DNA from 4 places in the Metabacillus sp. KJ11-3 genome. Region 2 is predicted to be linked to each of the others. Evidence: riboswitches for the same ligand, from Rfam matches in the RefSeq annotation. Region 2 holds a riboswitch; each other region holds the start of a gene.
The links. Region 2 has a riboswitch for cobalamin ahead of AC0L8O_RS10670 (ABC transporter substrate-binding protein). Riboswitches for the same ligand answer to the same signal wherever they lie in the genome.

Region 1 (5,365 bases), 1.7 Mb from region 2:
TTAGTTCCATATGAAGACTCCTTTTTAACAATTAGGGAATAGTGAGAGTGACTTAAGGTCTTATTCGCAAACCTTGTTGTCTTTGTAATAAGTATTGAGATAGTTGATTGGAGCTCCAGGATACTCGCTTTCCGTGGGGTGGGCGGTGAGCCTCCACAGCGCAAAGCGCCTCCGGGGTCTCACCTGTCCCACAGCTCCCACAGGAGTCTCGAACCTTCCGCTCCAATCAACCTTTTCTTATAAAGAACTTATATAAAACATTTTTGAAAAGAGCTTTCCTAAAAAATATTTACCTAAAGAAATTAACTAGCGCAAGAATCACATTCTTCAATCGTACTGGAAGTAGATCGTAAATAATAAGTAGTTTTCAATCTTTCTCTCCATGCTGATAGATGAAGGTCAAGCAGATCCTTGGCTTTAATTGTATTTTGTACGTAAAGATTGAACGAGATTGATTGATCGATATGTCGTTGTCGTGCTGCATTTTGTTTAATGCTCCAATGCTGATCAATAAAATAAGCAGATTTATAATACCAAGTTGTTGTTGAATTAAGATCCGGAACAGTTACCGGAATTTTATAGTCTTTCTTTTCTTCTGAATAAACCTTTTGGAAGATTGGATCAATACTTGCTGTACTTCCTGCAATAATAGAGGTCGAAGCATTAGGTGCAACGGCCATTAAATATCCATTTCTTACTCCGTAATTTGCCACTTTCCTTTTTAGTGCGCCCCAATCAAAGCTACTTTCTTTTGTTTGATACCCACGTTTGTCAAAATAAGCACCTGTTTCCCAATCGGAGCCTTTAAACACAGAGTAGGTACCTTTTTCCTTCGCAAGTTCCATGCTTGCTGAAATCGTTAAGAAAGAGATCTTTTCGTATAATTCATCAGCAAATTGAATCGCTTCTTCATGCTCCCATTTAAGCTGCTTTAGAGCTAATAGGTGGTGCCAACCAAAGGTTCCTAATCCAATTGCTCGGTATTTTTCATTTGTTAATCTTGCTTGAAGAACAGGAATTGTATTTAAATCGATCACATTGTCCAACATTCTTACTTGGATAGGAATCAGTTTTTCCAACACATCATCAGTTACAGCTTTCGCAAGATTTATAGATGAAAGGTTACATACGACAAAATCACCCGGTGTTTTGATTGTGATGATTTTTCCATCTTCCGTATATTGCTCTTCCACAGTTGTTGGACTTTGGTTTTGCGTAATTTCCGTGCAAAGATTACTGCAATAGATCATTCCTTGATGAGAGTTTGCGTTTTTACGGTTTACCTCATCCCGATAGAACATATATGGTGTTCCTGCTTCTAATTGACTGATCATAATTCGTTTCATAATCTCAATAGCAGGGACCTTTTCCTTTGAAAGCTGTTCATTTTGAACACATGCCCAATAACGCTCTCTGAAGCTTCCATTTCCTTTTTGTTCGTCGTAAAAATCTTCAATGCTAAAGCCCATAACAGTACGGACTTCATGTGGATCAAATAAATACCAGTCAGCGCGTGCTTCAACCTGTTCCATGAAAAGGTCTGGGATACAGACGCCTGTAAAGATATCATGTGTCCGCATTCTTTCATCACCGTTATTGAGCTTGGCATCAAGGAAGGAGAAGATATCTTTATGCCATACATCAAGATAGACAGCGATCGCTCCTTTACGTTGTCCCAGCTGATCAACACTGACAGCTGTATTGTTCAATTGCTTCATCCATGGAATAATGCCGGAAGAAACACCTTTGAATCCGCGGATATCACTTCCACGACTACGAATTTTACCAAGATAAGCTCCAACACCGCCACCGGATTTTGATAGATTGGCAATGTCTGTGTTGCTGTCAAAAATTCCTTGAAGACTGTCATCAATCGTATCAATAAAACAGCTTGAAAGCTGTCCAATAGGCTTTCCTGCATTTGAAAGAGTTGGTGTGGCAACTGTCATATAAAGATTACTCATAGCCCAGTATGCTTGCTTAATAAGCGCAAGACGATTTTCTTTATTTTCGCGGGCCATTAACGTCATTGCGATCACTAAAAATCGTTCTTGTGGCAATTCGTACACCTGTTTTGAGAAATCCTTTGTTAAATAGCGGTCAGCTAATGTGCGAAGTCCAATATATGTAAATAGGTAATCATTGTCAGGGTTTAAAAAGGAACCAATTTGATCAATCTCATTCTTCGTATAATTTTCTACTAGACTTGTGCTGTAAAGTCCTTTTGATACAAGTGTTGTAAGTAGTTCGTAAAAATTACCGTATTTTTGTTTTTTATTATATCCGCGGTTTTGAGCAGCTTCTTTATATAGCTTGGCTAAATAAATATGTGAACAAAAATAGGTCCACTCAGGTTCTAGTTCATGGATATTTGATAGCCCTTCTAAAATAAGCAGATTTGTTAATTGTTCAGATGTATAGGAATCTCTTTGCAGAATCGTATTTTCAATTCTGTTCAGATATTCGTCAATATTTAATGTTGGAAAATGTTGATGGATATTTTTAATAAATGCAGTTAGTTTTGTAAAATCAAAGGCTTCTTGTCCATTGATCATTGGGGATAAGGTTGTCTTGCTCATGAATATTCCTCCGTCTTGTCGTTTATTGGCAGGGATAAGGAGATAAAACGACAGAAAGAGAGCAAGTTCTTAGGAAGTTGAATAGCTCAAGAGGTTACTATCGTTTCATCTTCTCAGTCCCCGAAGAAATTGAAACTTTCACAAGGTATAGGTAGGTCTCCTGACTTATGCTCTTCCTACTATGAGTCCTTCCCATACATGAGGTACAGTGGTTTTCTCAATTCGTCACATTTACAGTTGCGGGGACAGTTCTGGATTTTCACCAGATTCCCAATTAAGCTAAATAGCGCCTATTTCTTGTATGTATACAATATATAGTTTTTTGATAGAAATAAAAATCAATATATAGTTGATCTTTAGTATAGTTCCATCATAAAGCAGTTGGGTAAAATAAGCAATATAATTTTTCGCAGTTAACAAAGATTCGTAGATTTGGACAATTATAGTAATAATACAAGAACAAAGATAACAGGAACATGTAGCAAATACAAAATAAAAGCTTCTCTTAAAAATTATTAAGCTGAATCTAGTTCTAAAAAAAGTCAAAATTGTTGTTTCATCATTTATATATATGGGTAAAAGCTCCATAAAGAAAACTACTACTAATTTTTAAGAAAGGGAGAATGGAAAATGAAATCTAGTAAAGTAAGCTTAGATAATCTATTAGGAAAAAACACAAGAGCCAAACGTAAAAATATAGTCGGTCGTGGTGAAAGTCAAGATATGGAAGAGTGTATTATCCATAGAGAGATTCATGGAGATAAAGTCTATGTTCCATTAAATCTTGAGCGAGTATGGAACAGTATTTAGTATAAACTTAACCCCCCAAAGCCCATTAAGGGCTTTTTCAGACTGTTGACAAACGCTCGCTTTCTTCGTTACTCACCTTGCTACGGTGCTCATTACCAACACCGGTAACTCCGCTCCTCACAAGGCTTCGTGCTTTGATACGCAAGCGTTAGCAATCAGTCTGAAAGGCTAGCAAATTTTACTTTGTCTACAAACTGCAAAGCTTATTAAGGGCTTTTTTCGTGCTTTACCGAATGCTCTTCTATTGGAGTATGATTCTGCTTTTTACGTTTCTCTTCCATGATTTTTACATCCTCTTTGAATTTATCATTAATGATTTCCTTTTTCCCAAATAGTAGAATTTGATCGCCTTCATGAATTTTTGTATCATAAATCTTCTTTCTAATCTTTATTTCACCTCTTTTGATAAACAAAACAACAAATTCCAACTGCTCATGCTCTTTTATCACTTGGCTCATTGTTTTAGAAAAGAGAGATGATTCCTTATAAATGTGGAGGTTGAGGAGATCATCTTCTTCCTCGGTTAAAAATACATCCCGTATCGGTAAATCAGCTATTTCAATATTTCTTTTCAGTTTATTAGCAAAAAGCTTAGATAATAAATTCTGAATGTAGGGCAGTTTTACCAAACCAAGGATGAGGATTGCTCCACCTGCGATATAAAGAACTTCTTTTGTTTTAATACTATTAGAGAGGAAATTGCTAATAGACGATATAATCACAGCAAGTGAGACAGCACCAAACGAAATAAGAAAGATAGCCAACTTTCTTCGGATAGGATGGCCTAAAATAAGTTCTGATTCACCTGTTGTAAAGCCTGTACCTGTCATAAGTGATATGACTTGGAATCTTGAAACTTCGAGCTTAAGATCTGTTAACCGAAATAAAATGACATGAATTTCAATGACAGTTGCAATGACGATGAAGTAAATTACTAGAAAAAATAAAGCCATTTTTCCACCTCACCAAGATGATTATCATTTTTTACACACTACTTCTTAAAACAAAGAAATGAGCGGGGTACTTAGTTACCGCCGCTTCATTAAACTATCGCAAACTATTTATTTTTTATTTTGATAGAAAAGAAAGGCTTGGTAATAAGGAATCATGTTTTCTACTGTAATTTTTCATTATAGAAATTTACTGAATACATAGCACCTTCGCTGACCATTTTATTGTCTTCCAGATCATAAGGATGTGGATTTCCTCCCTTTTCAATTGGGAGACTTTTATTTTTTACATAAGAAGAAGGTCTTATCATCCGTTTCCAGTCTCTTAGTAAGTTTTCCAGCTTCACTCTATTCGATTTAGAAGATAACCATATTGAAGCAGATGCTCCTATACCAACAATCATTAATGCTCGTTTCATAACCATACCTCCTTGAGATGTAGAATCTTTCATTCTACTTTTGTATTTTTTTACCCACTATATAACAGATAAAACATAATGATTAGATTAAAAATATTACAAAACGATTAAACAAGAAAAAGTAGGTTTTAGAGGGAAAAGAAGGTGGTACAAGATTAGCGTAAGCAAATAAGAAGAAAAACTTAAAGGAGGATGTACAAAATGAGTAAAGATAATAATAAGAAAATGACATTAGAGGAAGCAGGACGTAAAGGTGGAGAAGCTACTTCAAAAAATCATGATAAGGAGTTCTATCAAGAGATTGGACGTAAGGGCGGAGAAGCGACTTCTGAAAATCATGATAAGGAATTCTATCAAGAAATAGGACAAAAAGGTGGAGAAGCCACTTCTGAAAACCATGATAAGGAATTCTATCAAGAAATAGGACAAAAAGGTGGAGAAGCCACTTCTGAAAACCATGATAAGGAATTCTATCAAGAAATAGGACAAAAAGGTGGAGAAGCCACTTCTGAAAATCATGATAAGGAATTCTATCAAGAAATAGGACAAAAAGGCGGAGAAGCGACTTCTGAAAATCATGATAAAGAATTTTATCAAGAAATTGGAG
Region 2 (5,365 bases):
TAAATTCCTTCGTTTGTTTAATCGCATAAGATTCTTTAAAATTATAAGGTTGTGGAGATATACGATGGTTTGGAGTCAATAACAACTGTGGCTTTGGAATTGTTGGATGTGATTGAGAAAGTACATCCACCTCATACACTTTTTTCAGCTGATTCACTTTTCTTAACGTTTCTACATCCCCAACTTCTAGAAACTGCCCATGATGCAGCAGGGCGATGCGATCAGAATAAAGTGATGCCACATTTAAATCATGTAAAATGGCAAAAATGGTTAATCCCATTGATTGCTGTTGTTCTTTTAATAAATCGAGCATTTGAAAAGTATGCTTAATATCTAAATGGTTGGTAGGCTCATCTAGAAGTAAAATTTCAGGTTCCTGCACTAAAGCCTTCGCCAATAAAACTCTTTGCTTTTCCCCACCGCTTATCATGCGAAATGGAGTTTTTTTGAATTGGGTAATACTTGTCATATCCATGACATGATCCATTAAGGCGATATCGTGTTTTGTAAGTTGTTTGAGAAAACCCTTTTGATGCGGGTATCGACCGAGTGCGATAATTTCTTCAACCGTATAATCAAATGATACATTTGCTTCCTGGGTGAGTACAGCCATTTTTTTCGCTTTATCAAGCTTGGATAGACTTGTAATCGATTGGTTTGATAAATACACATCTCCACCTATAATCGGTAGTTGACCTGTAATAAGCTTGAAAATGGTCGTTTTTCCACTTCCGTTTGGACCAAGGAGGGTGAAAAACTCACCTTTTTTGATATCTGCATCAATACCGTTTATAATGGGCGGATGTGAATAACCGCCAACTAAGTTCTGAATTCTTATCATTTACGATCTCCTCCGCCCAATACGTTCTCTAATTAATAAAAGTGCAAAAACCGGTGCACCAATTAAAGCTGTGATCACACCAATCGGCATTTCCTTGGGAGCGATAATGGTTCGGCATACTAAGTCTGCCAAAATGAGAAATGCTCCACCTACAAGCATTGACAATGGTAGAACATGGCGATGATTCGGTCCCGTTATTAAGCGAATAAGATGTGGAATAACAAGTCCGACAAAACCTATCGAGCCTGAGACCGCAACAGCTGCACCTGTTAATAGGGAAGCACCAATTAGAATAAAGATTTTTCTTTTTCTCACATCAACACCTATATGGTCTGCTGCTTCCTCACCTAGTGCCAATGCATTTAACTCCCGATGATTTGCAAATAAAATGAAGGTCCCGAGCGCCATAAACGGAATAATTAATGTTACATGTGTCCAGCTTCTCATCCCAACACTACCGTACAGCCAATAAATAATTTGTGTCATTGAATCACGGTCACTTAATGAGATAATTAGTGAGACAATGGCGCCAATAAATGCACTTACGATAATTCCGGCCAGAATAATCGTTTCAATTGCCAGGTTTCGACTGCTTAATTTCACAAGGCCAAAAACGAGGAAAAGAGTAATAAAGCCACTTATGATTGCCACAACAGGAAGTGTAAAGCTTCCTAAGCCGATTATCGAAAATTGAAAAAAGATAACAAACACCGCACCAAGTGATGCTCCTGACGACACCCCGATTGTATAAGGATCTGCCAATGGATTTCGTAACAGTCCTTGAAAGGCGGCTCCTGCTAATGATAAAGATGCCCCAACACAAAACCCCAGCAGTACTCTTGGCAAACGAATATTCCATATGATCATCTCTTCATTTTTTGGAATTTCTCCCAGCCACCCAAAACCGAATGCATTGTCAGAAATGATATGTAAAATAGTGGGAATCGGCACTTGGACACTGCTAATAAATAAACCAAGGAGGGCTGTACTAAGTACAAACCCTCCGCTTAGAATATACAGCCACGTAATTTTACTTTTCAAACACTTCAGGATAAATAAGCTTCGCAAGTGTCTCGACTCCTTCAATTAAACGCGGACCTGGTCTTGTTACTGTATCGTTATCAACATCAAATACCTGTTTATTTTTAATTGCTGGTACTTCTGTCCACCCTTTACGTGCTAATACCTGTTCACTTGGATTGTCTATATAATAGCCATACGTTGTAATAATCACATCAGGGTTTAGTTTAACAATTTCTTCCTCCGTTAATTTCACCCAGCCTTCTTGGTCTTCTGCGGCATTAACTGCTTGGATTGATTCCAGCATTTCATTCATAAATGTGTTTTTACCTGTTGTAAAGATATCCGGTGATGGAGAAACTTCTACCCATACTTTCTTTTTCTCTGTAATTTCAGCTGCAGCTTTTTCTTTTATAGCAGCAAGACGGTCTTCCATATCAGTTACAATTTCGTTAGCTTTTTCTTCAGTCCCTGTTGCTTGTCCAATCATTTGGATATTTTTATATACTTCATCAAATGAAGAGGTATCACCAACAACAACCACTTTAATTCCTGCTTCTTCAAGTTGCTTTAAAATATCAGGGTGTGTTTCATTATGATAATCGGTTACTAACGCAATATCAGGTTGAAGGGATAGTACCATTTCAACATTGATATCCTGAGCACCTACTTTTTCTATCTCTAATGCTTCTGGAGGGTAGTTATCATAATCAGAAACACCTATCACTTTATCACCTAGTCCAAGAGCGAAAAGAATTTCAGTATTACTCGCTTGGATAGAAACGATTGATTCAGGCTCAGATTCGATGGTTACTTCCTTACCTGCATCATCCGTTATCGTGACTGGAAACGCCTGTGCACTCTCAGTATTATTCTCTTCTTGTTGAGTCGAATCATTCTTAGTATTCTGCTCACCTTGTGTGGTATCCTCTTGAGATCCGCACCCCACGATCATGAACATGCTTAACAAAAGAACAACACTTAATAAACCCCACTTTTTCATAAACGTATTCATTTGTTCATTCTCCCTTTCTTTTTTGAACACAAAAAAACGCTATTCTCTATAGAAAGCGTTGAATAAAGGCATCTAAATGGTATTTCTCTTGTTCAAGATATGTATAAACATCCAATCTACTATAAAAATAATAGCAATAAAGCAGCAAGAGACTGACTAAAGAGCACTTTAAACATTCCTTTCCTCGAGGAAGCTTAAAAAACATAATAGGCAGGTCTCCTGACTTACGAATTTGAATGCCGGTTATTCCTTCCCATGCTTTACACACAGTGGTTCTTACATAACCTTACTCTTCGCTTACAGTGGCGGGACCGTGTTGGATTTACACCAAACTTCCCTCTTAGTCTTACATATGGTAAGAAACCTATTTGTTCAGTATTTATTTTTTTGTTTTCTATTAGAGAGTATAATATAGACTTAGTCGTTTGTAAAATGGATTTGTTGATGAATGATACATGGTTAAAAATAGAAGAGGAAATGATTAAATTCCTAAAACATATTATAGATAACTATTTAATATAAATCTATCGGTTCTTTTCATATAAGTGAGCATCAAACTTTAATACTTGTAATGTAGCTACTTGCTTTAAATTTACCGGGAGAACAGCCAACTATTCTTCGAAATAAGCGGCTAAAAAACGCAGGGTCTTCATACCCGACTCTTATCGCAACATTAATCACTTTTTCATCGGTTTCTATCAAATATTGTTTTGCTTTTTCAATTCTGATATTGTGTACCATCTCGATTATGGTCTGTCCTGTTTCTTGTTTAAATAGGCGGTTTAGATGACGTGGACTGATATTAAATAAGTGACAGAGGGTCTGGATGGAGATTTTCTGATCAAAGTTTCTCGTTAAATATCCACATATTCTTTGAATCAAAATGTTTACATCATCTTGCTTTGAGAGAGGTTGCATACATCTTGATTTTCTATCATTATATTGACGGGACAAAATGATTAACAATTCTACTAGCTGTAAACGTATTAAAGTGGAGTAGCATGAATTTTCCCTGTTGTATTCAAACATCATCCCTTCTAATAAATGTAAAAATCTTGATGAGGTATTGACATCTAAATTTAAGAGATGATGGAAACGCTCGTTATTATCTAAGAAAGGATGAATATAAAAATAATCCATTGATTGAGAAACACCTAGTTCTTTTAACCAGGAGTCTTGAATTAAATTAGGAAGAAATAAGCAATTAATAATTTCTAATGATTCGCCTTTATCAATATTAAACGTATGAACTTCACCGGGATTAATGATGAAAACATCATTTGTTTTGATCATGTAGGATTGTTCTTCAAATATATGTCTTGCATTGCCTTTAACTACAAATACAAGTTCAATGAACTCATGTGAATGCGCAGGAGGTATGTTTGTAGAATCATGATGAAATCTCTGAATCCAAAATGGAAATTCTTCTGTTTTCATATATTCACTACTTTGATATGTAGTTGCTGACATATATGTGCCTCCTCTAGATAAAATAACATGGATGTTTATCTAGTAAGTAAACGTTCTCTTTCATATATTAGTAAACGCTTACAATAAGTATTAAACAATCTCTTTTTTTAGTCAATTACCGAAATGAAAATGGTGTTTTTTTACTACATATTCATTTTCCAATTTCAATAACTGCACCATTTTCCAATTGTGAGCGAATAGCTGCTTCTATTACTTCCTGTGCTGCTAATGCCTCATGACCAGAGCCGGTGATTTTTTCCGGCGGAGTAGATTGTTTTATCTCACTAATAAACGTATTTATTCTATTTTTAAAAGTTTCATTAAAACCATTCATTCCCGTTAGAACTGAATTGCGAAACACCTTTAATTCACTGCTTTTATGCGGATAAAACGTTAAGTTTTCATATACATTATCAATAAAAAACCTCCCCTTATTGCCGGCAACTTCACAAGTTTCTATCGGATGGTTGTTATCCATATCATAACTACCCGTTAAATGCCCAACTGCACCAGATTCAAATTCTAAATTAATTGAAGCTGTAGACCATACTTTTCTCCCGGGTGCTTTTGTCATGAATGCTTGAACACGTTTAATATCTCCTCCAAAATAACGAATCACATCAATTGAATGTGTGTGAAGGGCTCTCATGTGGATCCAGGGACTAGATTCGTTAGGATTGCCAATTGTTAATTTCATATTAAGATATAATAATGTTCCGAGGTCTCCATTATCAATCCACTTCTTAGCCTGTTCTGCAACCGGTACAAAACGGTGATTTAAATTACATGCTAAGCGTACGTTTTTTGCTTTTGCATAATTCACCAATTCGCGAGCTTCTTCAATATTATTAGATAAAGGTTTTTCTACCAGTACATCTTTCCCTGCATCAATCGCCATTCTAGCAGGTGCATAATGATGGGAACCGTTTTCTTTACCACCAGTTGCAATACTAATAACATCAATCTCCTCATTTTCTAACATACTTTTCAAATCTGTATATGCTTGTACGTTAAATTCA
Region 3 (5,365 bases), 280 kb from region 2:
GAATATGGAGGACCTATGGGTAATTTTAGTCTTTATCAGCATGAATTACTCACAAATCACTATTATCCAAGAGTAAATGCTTATTATTTTAAACAGTGGGATTTTCATCATATGGATTTTCATACTCATAAAGAAGTTGAGATTATGTATGTGATAAACGGTCAATGTGTAGTAGAGGCTGAGCAAGAAACGATTCAGATGAAAAAGGGGGATGTGATTCTCCTTGATGCAAATGTTCCCCATCGTTTACTTGTTGAAGAAGGTAGCCCGTGTCGAATGTTAAACATTGAATTCACTTTTGTATCAAAAGAGGGAAGTTTTCCATCGATAAAGGAATTAACCGACCATTCCATTAGTTTAAAACGTTTTTTAGCTTTAAAAAGACCATATGTTATTTTTAAGGACCCGGATGAGATTTATCGTTCTTTAAAGACTTTGGTTTTGGAACTTGATAACGAAAGATCTATACAGGACCCGATGGTCTATTTATTATTTAGTCAGCTTTTGATTCAGCTATCGAGAATGATCATTGACAAGGATGAAAATAATCAATATGACTTAAGTCAGCAATCAAATGTTTATGTAAAACAAGCGGTTGATTACCTTCATCAAAATTATGATCGTGATATCCAAATCAAAGATGTTGCCATAGCGGTGAGCCTTCATTCAGGTTATCTCCACCGTATTTTTAAACAACAAATGAAGTGTACGATTTTGGACTATTTAACCAGGCTTAGAATCCAAAAAGCAAAAATGTTGTTAAAAGAAACAGAGATACCTGTAATTGAAATTACACATTATGTTGGTGTAAATAGTCGTCAATACTTTAGTATGTTATTTAAAAAATATACAGGTCAAACTCCAAATGAATACAGAAAATTAGTAAAAAAGTCTATTCACAAAGTGAATCACTGAATTTGGGATGACCATTGGTCATCCTATTTTTATATTATAAAAGTTAGGATTTTTGACATGAAAACCTTTGAGAAAGTTACAATATTGGAAACGTATTCAATCCTTTGTTGTTAAAATAATCATAACAAAAGGAAAAGGAGTGCTTTCTTTATATGTCATTTAAAATTTCTTTTATCGGCGCAGGAAGTATAGGGTTTACTAGAGGACTTTTACGTGATTTGTTATCTGTATCTGAATTTCAAGATATTGAAGTATCTTTTACAGATATTAATCCTTCAAACCTTCAAATGGTAACAGAACTGTGTCAACGCGATATTGATGAAAATGGATTTGATATAAAGATTCATGCTACAACTAATCGCAAGGAAGCTTTAAGAGGCGCAAGATATATTTTTTCGGTTGTAAGGATCGGTGGACTTGAGGCCTTTGGACTGGATATTGATATCCCACTTAAGTATGGGATCGATCAGTGTGTTGGTGATACATTGTGTGCTGGTGGGATTATGTATGGTCAACGCGGAATTGCAGAAATGTTGGAGATTTGTAAGGATATTAAAGAAGTAGCAGAGAAGAATTGTATTCTTTTAAACTATGCAAATCCAATGGCTATGATTACTTGGGCTTGTAATGTATATGGCGGTGTGAAAACAATTGGACTTTGTCATGGAGTACAAGGCGGGCATAGGCAAATTGCAGAAGTGTTAGGCTATAAAAAAGAAGAAATCGACATTATTTGTGCAGGGATCAATCATCAAACATGGTACATTAGTGTGAAACATAAGGGAGAAGATGTAACAGGAAATCTTTTAGAAGCATTTGAGGAACATCCTGAGTTTCGTAAAACAGAAAAAGTCAGAATTGATATGTTAAGGAGATTTGGCTATTACTCCACAGAATCAAATGGGCATTTAAGTGAATATGTCCCATGGTATCGAAAACGCACGGATGAGATTAAGGAATGGATAGATTTAGGCTCATGGATAAATGGTGAAACAGGTGGTTATTTGCGTGTGTGCACAGAGGGAAGGAATTGGTTTGAGACAGATTTCCCAAATTGGATGAAGGAACCATCTCTTACATATAAACCCGAGAACCGCAGTGAGGAACATGGTTCGTATATTATTGAGGGACTTGAAACAGGAAGAGTATATCGAGGACATTTTAATGTAGTGAATAATGGGGTGATCACAAATCTTCCTGATGATGCCATAATTGAAGCTCCCGGATATGTGGATCGTAATGGGGTCAATATGCCACATGTAGGTGACCTTCCGCTTGGCTGTGCTGCTGTATGTAATGTGAGTATTTCTGTTCAACGATTAGCAGTGGAAGCAGCTGTTAAGGGAGATGACTTTCTACTGCGTCAAGCGATGATGATGGACCCATTAGTAGGAGCGGTATGTAATCCGAAAGAAATATGGCAAATGACAGATGAACTATTAGTTGCACAGGAAAAATGGTTACCACAATATTCAAAAGCAATTTCAGAGGCAAAATATCGTCTTGAAACAGAACAACTTATCCCAACGAAAAATTATAAAGGTGCTGCTCGATTAAAAACTAAAACAGTCGAAGAAATGGCGGAAAATAAAGAAGAAGCAACGAAAAATGCAAGTGCTGCAGATAAGGCAAAAGAACGGCAATCATCTGTTGGGGAATTATGACTTCAAGAAATTAAACGAAAAGTAAAAGTGCTCATGACTCTATTATTTACTTGAAAAATTAATTTGAATTGGTGAAATAATGAAAAACTTTTTGACAGCTTTACCTTTCTCGTGCTAATATGCTATTAAATTCAAAATATCATTAATTATCAAAATACTCTTATTCAGAGTGGCGGAGGGACTGGCCCGATGAAGCCCGGCAACCATTCAACTTTCATTCGTTGAAAAGGTGCTAATTCCTGCAAAGTGTATGGCTTTGACAAATAAGAGGGGATTTCATTGAAATGAAGACCTCTCTATTTTAAATAGAGAGGTCATTTAGATACTGGAAGAAGAAATCGTCTGAAAAATTACATATCAAATGTAACAGGTGCTGTGAAATCTATCACAGCTTAAAAGGGAAGTTCGGTGAAAATCCGGCACGGTCCCGCCACTGTAATGGGGAGCAACTTATTATTAACCACTATTTCATATGAAATGGGAAGGGATAAGAAGCCATGAACCTAAGTCAGGAGACCTGCCTGTTATATGCGCTTGTACCTACGGATGTATAGGGAGGAGTGAGGAATACGTGTTGAGAAATCCGGAATGTCTCAACTCTAGTTAGCTATGCGTATGAATCTCTCTTTTCTAATTTGAAAAGGGAGATTTTTTGTTTGGGGCAAAAATAGAAATGATAGGAGTGCATGAATACAATGAGTCAAATACAAAGCTCGAACTTAGGATATCCTCGTATTGGTGAAAAACGTGAATGGAAAAAGGTGCTTGAACAATACTGGGCAGGGAATCTTGATAAAGACACATTTTTAAACCGAATGGAAGAGATCCGCCTACAACATCTAAAAAAACAAAAAGAGCAAGGCATTGATTTAATACCGATAGGAGATTTCAGCTTTTATGATCATGTTCTTGATACAGCTGTAATGTTTGGTCTTGTTCCCGAGCGATTTGATTACACGACTGGCGCAGTTTCTTTAGAAACATATTTTGATATGGCAAGGGGTAATAAAGGTGCAGTTGCTTGTGAAATGACAAAATGGTTTAACACAAATTATCACTATATTGTTCCAGAGTTAAATAATGCTGAACCTAAACTTGTGGAAAACCGTCCACTTGCATTTTATAAAGAAGCAAAACAAAAGTTAAATATTGAAGGAAAACCAGTCATTTTAGGTCCAGTGACTTTTGTAAAGCTATCTAAAGGATACAAAAAGTCTGAGTTTCGCGATTTAGTAGAGAGATTTGTCCCGCTTTATGCTGAAATCCTGCAGCAATTACAAACAGAAGGTGTCCAGTTGGTTCAAATGGATGAACCAATAGTAGCGACAAATATTACTTATGAAGAGGTTGAACTGCTCCGTGAAGTCTATCAGCAGTTACATGAAGCAGCACCAAATGTTCACGTAATTTTACAAACGTATTTTGATCATATTGAATATTTTAAAGAAATTTGTTCATTACCAGTACATGGTATAGGACTTGATTTTGTCCACGATAGCGGCCATCACCTTAAAGCTTTAAAAAGCTTTGGTTTTCCTAGTGATAAAGTGTTAGCAGCTGGTGTAGTCAATGGCCGTAACATTTGGCGTTGTAATCTCGAAGAGCAACTTTCACTTTTGACAGAAATATCAGAGTTTGTTTCAAACGACCGTTTAATCGTCCAACCATCATCAAGTTTGTTACATGTACCAGTAACGGTCAAAAGTGAAGAAGTAATTGATGTGGTTCTCAAAAATGCCCTATCCTTTGCTGATGAGAAAATAAATGAAGTTATTGTCTTAACTAAAGCGCTGAATAATGGCATTGAATCTGTACAAGTACAACTGAAAGAGTGTACTGCATCTATTCAATCTTTAAACCATTCTTCATTTAGAAACAATTCGGATGTACAAGATGCGATAAAAAACATTCATGTATATGATGTAGGTCGGAGAGCGGATTTTTTGATACGCCAAGAATTACAGGCTAAAACCTTTGAGTTACCAATGCTTCCTACGACAACGATCGGAAGCTTTCCCCAAACAAAAGAAGTAAGAAATCAACGTTTAAAATGGCGTAAAGGCGAGTTAACCGATGCGGAATATGAGGAATATATAAAAGCAGAAATTAAAAAATGGATAGATATTCAAGAGGAATTAGGTCTGGACGTTTTTGTTCATGGAGAATTCGAACGTACAGATATGGTTGAATATTTTGGAGAAAAACTACTAGGATTCCAATTTACAAAGTTTGGATGGGTTCAATCATATGGATCACGATGTGTGAAACCGCCACTTATCTATGGTGATGTTGATTTGAAGGAATCGATGACGGTAAAGGAAACGGTATTCGCTCAATCACTAACAGCAAAACCTGTTAAAGGAATGCTGACTGGCCCGATAACTATATTAAATTGGTCATTTGTTCGTGATGATATTTCCCGTTTCGATGTGGCAAATCAAATTGCTCTGGCACTGAGAAAAGAGGTTGATAGCCTTGAGAAAAACGGAATCCGAATGATTCAAGTTGATGAACCGGCAATTAGAGAAGGTTTACCTTTAAAACGTGAAAATTGGGATCGTTACCTTAATGAAGCAGTATATGCATTTAAGCTTGCAACAACATCAGTTCAAGATGAGACCCAAATTCATACACATATGTGTTATTCAGATTTTAAAAATATTATTACAACCATTGATGAACTTGATGCAGATGTTATTTCTATTGAAACTTCAAGAAGTCACGGAGAATTAATCCAAGCTTTTGAAGAAACGACATATAATAAAGGGATTGGACTGGGTGTATAT
Region 4 (5,365 bases), 380 kb from region 2:
CCAACTTGATGACTGTAATCTATCGGCCAAATTTACTGCTATTGGATCATGAGGTGCAATCCATGGTGCAAATAATCCTAGCAAAGAAAAACAAAATAGGATTCCGCCCCCTGCAAGCAAACCAATATTTACTTGCTTGAATCTCTTCAACATTATCTGCCTCCTCCTATCGAACTTTTAAACGTGGATCAATGAGTAAATAGATACAATCTACTAGCATATGAATGGATACAAATAAAATAGCTGCAAAAACAACATAACCTTGAATGACAGGATAATCTCGCATATTAATAGATTCTATGACATATCGACCTAAACCTGGCCATGAAAAAATTGTTTCTACAATGATACTTCCGCCTAGCATATATGCAAAGCTTGTACCAACCATCGTTACAATTGGTAATAAAGCATGCTTGAATACTTGAAATACTAAAATCCTATTTTTCGATATTCCTCTTGCTCTAGATGCCTTAACAAATGGTTGCTGCAACATCTCCAGCATTTGCATGCGCAAAACTCGCGCATATACTGTCCCAAGGCTGAAACCTAATGTTGTCGCTGGTAAAATTAAATTTTCCCAATTATTTCTTCCCATTGATGGTAACCATCCAAAGTGAACTGAGAAAAGATACATAAATAAGAATCCTAACCAAAATGTAGGTATCGCTGAACCTAAGAGTGCTAATACACGCCCTATTTTATCCACTACTCCATTTTCATAAACAGCCGTAGAGATTCCTAAAATCAAAGTCACTAATAACATAACGCCAAGCCCTGCAAATGCTAGCTCTAACGTAGCTGGTAACCTCGCAAACAACTCACTTATGACCGGCCTTTCTGAAACATATGACTCGCCCCATTGCCCAGTAAATATTTGCTGTAACCATTCAATATATTGAACGCCAATAGAATTTGTTAAGCCTAGTTCACTCTTTAGTGCATAAATAGCTTCATCAGAAACAGGAACATCATTGGCTTTTAACATAATCGTTGCCGGATCTCCAGGCGAAATTCTAACCAATAAAAATGTTAGCGTCGATACAAAAAAAATAACAAGAAATAATTGAAGAGTATGTTGTAGTACGAATTTTTGCATAATGTATGATTACTCTTTGTCAACATTGGCATTATTATAGTAATACTCGATTGAAAATGCCTCAAAGCCTTTCAATTTATTGTTCACTGCAAATACAGTATTTGGATATACAATATATGAATGAGGTACTTCCTTTCCAATTTCCTCTTGAATTTGGATTGCTAAAGAATTCATTTTTTCTGAATCAGTTGTTTGATGTAATTCATTGATCATTTCATCAACTGTCTGTGAAGCAAAATGGTTTTTGTTTGATGAACTATTCGATTTATAGAAAACCTCTAAGAAAAAATTTGGACTACCTGTATGAGCAGTAAGCATACTATACATGGCTAAATCCCATTCTTCATTATTCAGTGTTTCATCAATATTCTCTACTTGGCGAATAGTTACTTTCATCCCTTGTTCAAGTAATTTGCTTTGAATAACCTCTGCCATAACAGTTAGCTCAGGACGTTGTGGGAATGATAAGAGGGTGGCTTCAAATACTTTCCCGTTTTTTTCCCACAAACCATCTTTGCCTTTTGTCCAACCATCTTGGTGCATTAACTGTTCAACAGAAACATCTTCCTGTGTTTCATTTAATTGTCCAAATGGTAAAACTGGTGAGAATGGACCAACTGCTACAGTTCCTTGACCTTTCATAACAGATTCCACAATTTCTTGGCGTGGAATTAATGAATCGACAGCTTTTCGAATAGCTAATTGCTTAAATATGGGAGATTCCAAATTGTACATCATCAAATGTGTACGTAATGATTTAGCTGTTAAAACCTCAAATTCATCATTTTTTTCTAAAACTTCAATGTTGTCAACTGAAATATCGGTTGCACCATCTACATCTCCAGATTGTAAAGCCATTAATCTCGTATTACCGTCAGCAATAAACTTAATCGTTACTTCAGCTAGTTTTGCTTTTTCACCCCAATAGTCTTCATAACGATGTACAATTAGAGATTCGTCTTGGTTAAATTGTTTTATCATATATACACCAGTAAACGCCGGATAGCTATCCTCTTTATCTAGAGAATCCACATCCACGACAATCGTGCCTGGCGCTGCTAAGTTTGAGATTAGTGCAGCATTAATTTCTGTTGTTTCAATTTTTAACTCTGTTTCTGAAACAACTTCCATAGATTTAATTTTTAATAAATCATTTGTTCCTTGATTATTTTCAATGGCACGTTGTAAAGAATTCTTTACAGCCGTTGCATCCATTACTTTTCCGTTATGAAATGTTACATTTTCTTGCAGACGGAACAACCAAGTACGATCATCTACTTGCTCCCATGATTTTACCAACCATGGTATAGGTACTAATTCTTCATTTAATTTAATTAAGGTTTCTGCAGTTCCTGATCGCATTACCTCCCAGCTATCTTCACTATGTGGATCTAAACTTGATGGACTCCAAGTAAAGGCTAAGGTAGCAGTCTTTTCACCCACTTCTTTGCTGTCATTAGCTACTTGTTCTTCCTCGTTAGCTGAGCAACCTACTAATGCAATAAGGAATAATGCCATAAAAAACCATGTAGCCAAGCTTTTGTACCTTTTCTTCATTTCTTCTCCTCCTAAAAACAATTGTTACAACAGGCTTTTTTACTTCTGTGCACCCGTGTTAAATAATTCAAAATAAAAAGCACTCCTGACTTAAGAGGTCAGAAATGCCTTAGAAAAATACACAGGTAGTGTCTAAAAATCCACAAAATATGATAAGCAAAACTAGCCACCTCCCTATTTTCCCGTAGGTTTATCAGTGATGTTCATATAGGCAGGTCTCCTGACTTATCTTCTACACAACTTGCGCCTTCCCGCTTTTCTCATAAAAAGCAGTGACATTATGCAAGTTGCTCAAAAATTACAGTGGCGGGAACCGTGTCGGATTTTCACCAAACTTCCCTTTTAAGCTATCTATCTTTGAGAAAGGTATAGCACCTATATTAATAATTATGAAGTTTTTTACATAATACCATACAATAATGAAATAATGGCAAAAAATTAAGACTTATGTTAATTGATAATAATATTTAGAGGGTTACAACTTAAATTTAACCTTACACTCTTAAACTCTATCCTTCAATTCATAAAAGGAACAAACGATATTTCCCATTTTTATTAATATATCTGAGACAAATAATATAATAGAAACACCCTTAATTTCTTCTACTAACTTCTGGTTAAATGTCAAATATGAACACACATATCGGGAAATTTACTGGTACTTACGAAAAAGTATTCTGCAAAATCAACCGATTACCTTTTCTTTGGATACATTTTATCTATAATAAGCTTCTTTATTAAAAACAATCTAATCTGTTATGATATAGTTTCATCTTCATGGATTCTTTTCTTTAAGAAATTTCTCTTTTTCTTTTCTAAGATAATGAGAGAAAGTAATAAAAACCCATTACAAGCTAATACACCCCATATCAAATAATAAACTCGATGCGCCAACAAAAGAAAAATACACAAATGAAACAGCAATTATTTTTCCTAGCCATTTCCCCAATATTATTTCACAGTATTCAACAAAATTGTAGCCCGGATAATGTCTAGCTAAAACACTAAATAAAATAACGATAATCATTGATATCCCTATTCCGAATAGTGATGCTATACTTGCTAGTCCTAAAGGGGTAAGGAGAATAGAGCTGCCTATCGTAAAAACAACCACTTATAATCCGAATTGAAGTGGAGAGATTTTTTTGTTATCTATCAAAAGTGATTCCACCTTTTTTCAAGCTATATATACAGCTCCTATTCTTTCCTAAGTTTTACAAATTAGTCTAAAAGAGATACCCCTTAAATGGTTTTAGTTTATCTACTTTTTTTAAACAGTCTTAATCAAGGGACAACCTTTCAAAAAACAATATTCCTTTGTACATCGTTTACTATTTCATTCTCATTAGGCTGAAGTTTAGCAGGTTTTCATTCACCTCATCAACGATATGAATAGCAAAGGATCTGGAAGAAAGTTATTTGTTGAGTAAATAATGGTAGATTTTCATAAAATAAAGAAAGGACTTTACTTTGAGGAATGGGTGACTCAAAGTAAAGTCCTTAAATAATTTTCTACTGTTACAATCAGTTTGTACTTATTACGGTATAGGACCATGATTTGCAGCTATAATAGCTGCCATTCTATCTAAGGCTTCTTGTACTGTCGTTGGGTCAGGATCTAACCAATCTCCTGTATTAGTTGGCGTGTAACCTAAACCAGCAGCATCATCCAAATATTCAATTCTGGTATTTCCTGTTAAAGTTACTCTACTACGTACAGGTATAGAATCTACAGTTGCCCTAATTCTCGTAGCAACAGTGTTTACTCCGTTAACAGTTAAACTACCTTTAATAGCGAAGCTAAGGAGATCGAAAGGATCGATAGGAACGGTTCCGTTTGTCACATTAACGACTACATCACCATCCGTACCTCCCCCGATAAGATGCACTTGAGTATCATACGGTACAATAGAATTTATAGTGATGACTGGTTGTGGTAAAGGTAAAGGTACTCCTCCAACATAGGAAGCGAACATTGTTACATTGGCTCCATTCTGTGTATACCCTCCGAATAATTGAGAGTCACGGATATTTATTTGACTAAGAAAAGTACTATTTCCTGTAAAGACTGGCGTCGGACTAATATTAACGCTAACAAAGAATAATCTACCAGTGGAAGGTGTAATGGCATTTGTTGAAAAGTCAAAATTAAGGGGTCCTGTCAATAATGATAGGTCTGCAAAACCTGAACGATTATCGACATTAAGATTGCCATCCCATGATGGATCATCAATATCAAAAGGGATGGCTAATCGAGTTAATAAATGATTAGTTCCAACCAATTGTACATTTGCCTTGAGATGAATTAATGGTTCGGTATAAGTACCGGGTCCTATGGAGATAGCATATCGTTTAGTTGGAGAAGCATCTGTGATAAATGCCATGGCTGCAGTAACGGTCAAGAATGGATCACATTCACTACCATCAGCTGTTGCATCGTTACCAGCTTTATTTACATACACAATTTGAGTGGCTACTGGAGGAGGTTCTATACATCCGGGTCCTGGTATACCTTGAGGTCCTTGTTCTCCTTGAGGTCCTTGTTCTCCTTGAGGTCCTTGTTTTCCTTGAGGTCCTTGTTCTCCTTGAGGTCCTTGTTCTCCTTGAGGTCCTTGTTTTCCTTGAGGTCCTTGTTCTCCTTGAGGTCCTTGTGATCCTGGAATTCCTTGTGGTCCTTGTTCTCCTTGAGGGCCTCGAGGGCCTGGTGGACAG

Region 1: linked by a shared signal. The riboswitch ahead of AC0L8O_RS18975 (ribonucleoside-diphosphate reductase subunit alpha) and the one ahead of AC0L8O_RS10670 (ABC transporter substrate-binding protein) in region 2 are both predicted to bind cobalamin.
Region 3: linked by a shared signal. The riboswitch ahead of metE (5-methyltetrahydropteroyltriglutamate--homocysteine S-methyltransferase) and the one ahead of AC0L8O_RS10670 (ABC transporter substrate-binding protein) in region 2 are both predicted to bind cobalamin.
Region 4: linked by a shared signal. The riboswitch ahead of AC0L8O_RS09070 (ABC transporter substrate-binding protein) and the one ahead of AC0L8O_RS10670 (ABC transporter substrate-binding protein) in region 2 are both predicted to bind cobalamin.

Annotation. Positions count from the first base shown of each region.
Region 1 covers NZ_CM147865.1:3,808,255-3,813,619, reverse strand. The annotation lists gene AC0L8O_RS18980 (ribonucleotide-diphosphate reductase subunit beta) at 1-10, opposite strand, end outside; gene AC0L8O_RS18975 (ribonucleoside-diphosphate reductase subunit alpha) at 303-2,555, opposite strand; cobalamin riboswitch at 2,713-2,888, opposite strand; gene AC0L8O_RS18970 (hypothetical protein) at 3,210-3,389, shown strand; gene AC0L8O_RS18965 (hypothetical protein) at 3,596-4,342, opposite strand; gene AC0L8O_RS18960 (hypothetical protein) at 4,504-4,758, opposite strand; gene gsiB (glucose starvation-inducible protein GsiB) at 4,960-5,365, shown strand, end outside.
Region 2 covers NZ_CM147865.1:2,095,422-2,100,786, reverse strand. The annotation lists gene AC0L8O_RS10680 (adenosylcobinamide amidohydrolase) at 1-841, opposite strand, end outside; gene AC0L8O_RS10675 (FecCD family ABC transporter permease) at 842-1,909, opposite strand; gene AC0L8O_RS10670 (ABC transporter substrate-binding protein) at 1,872-2,864, opposite strand; cobalamin riboswitch at 3,069-3,259, opposite strand; gene AC0L8O_RS10665 (AraC family transcriptional regulator) at 3,429-4,346, opposite strand; gene AC0L8O_RS10660 (Gfo/Idh/MocA family protein) at 4,498-5,365, opposite strand, start outside.
Region 3 covers NZ_CM147865.1:2,370,874-2,376,238, reverse strand. The annotation lists gene AC0L8O_RS12090 (helix-turn-helix domain-containing protein) at 16-915, shown strand; gene melA (alpha-galactosidase) at 1,068-2,579, shown strand; SAM riboswitch class I at 2,737-2,849, shown strand; cobalamin riboswitch at 2,931-3,118, shown strand; gene metE (5-methyltetrahydropteroyltriglutamate--homocysteine S-methyltransferase) at 3,275-5,365, shown strand, end outside.
Region 4 covers NZ_CM147865.1:1,715,179-1,720,543, reverse strand. The annotation lists gene AC0L8O_RS09080 (ABC transporter permease) at 1-153, opposite strand, end outside; gene nikB (nickel ABC transporter permease) at 167-1,096, opposite strand; gene AC0L8O_RS09070 (ABC transporter substrate-binding protein) at 1,106-2,653, opposite strand; cobalamin riboswitch at 2,847-3,047, opposite strand; gene AC0L8O_RS09065 (GerAB/ArcD/ProY family transporter) at 3,501-3,767, opposite strand; gene AC0L8O_RS09060 (exosporium leader peptide) at 4,192-5,365, opposite strand, start outside.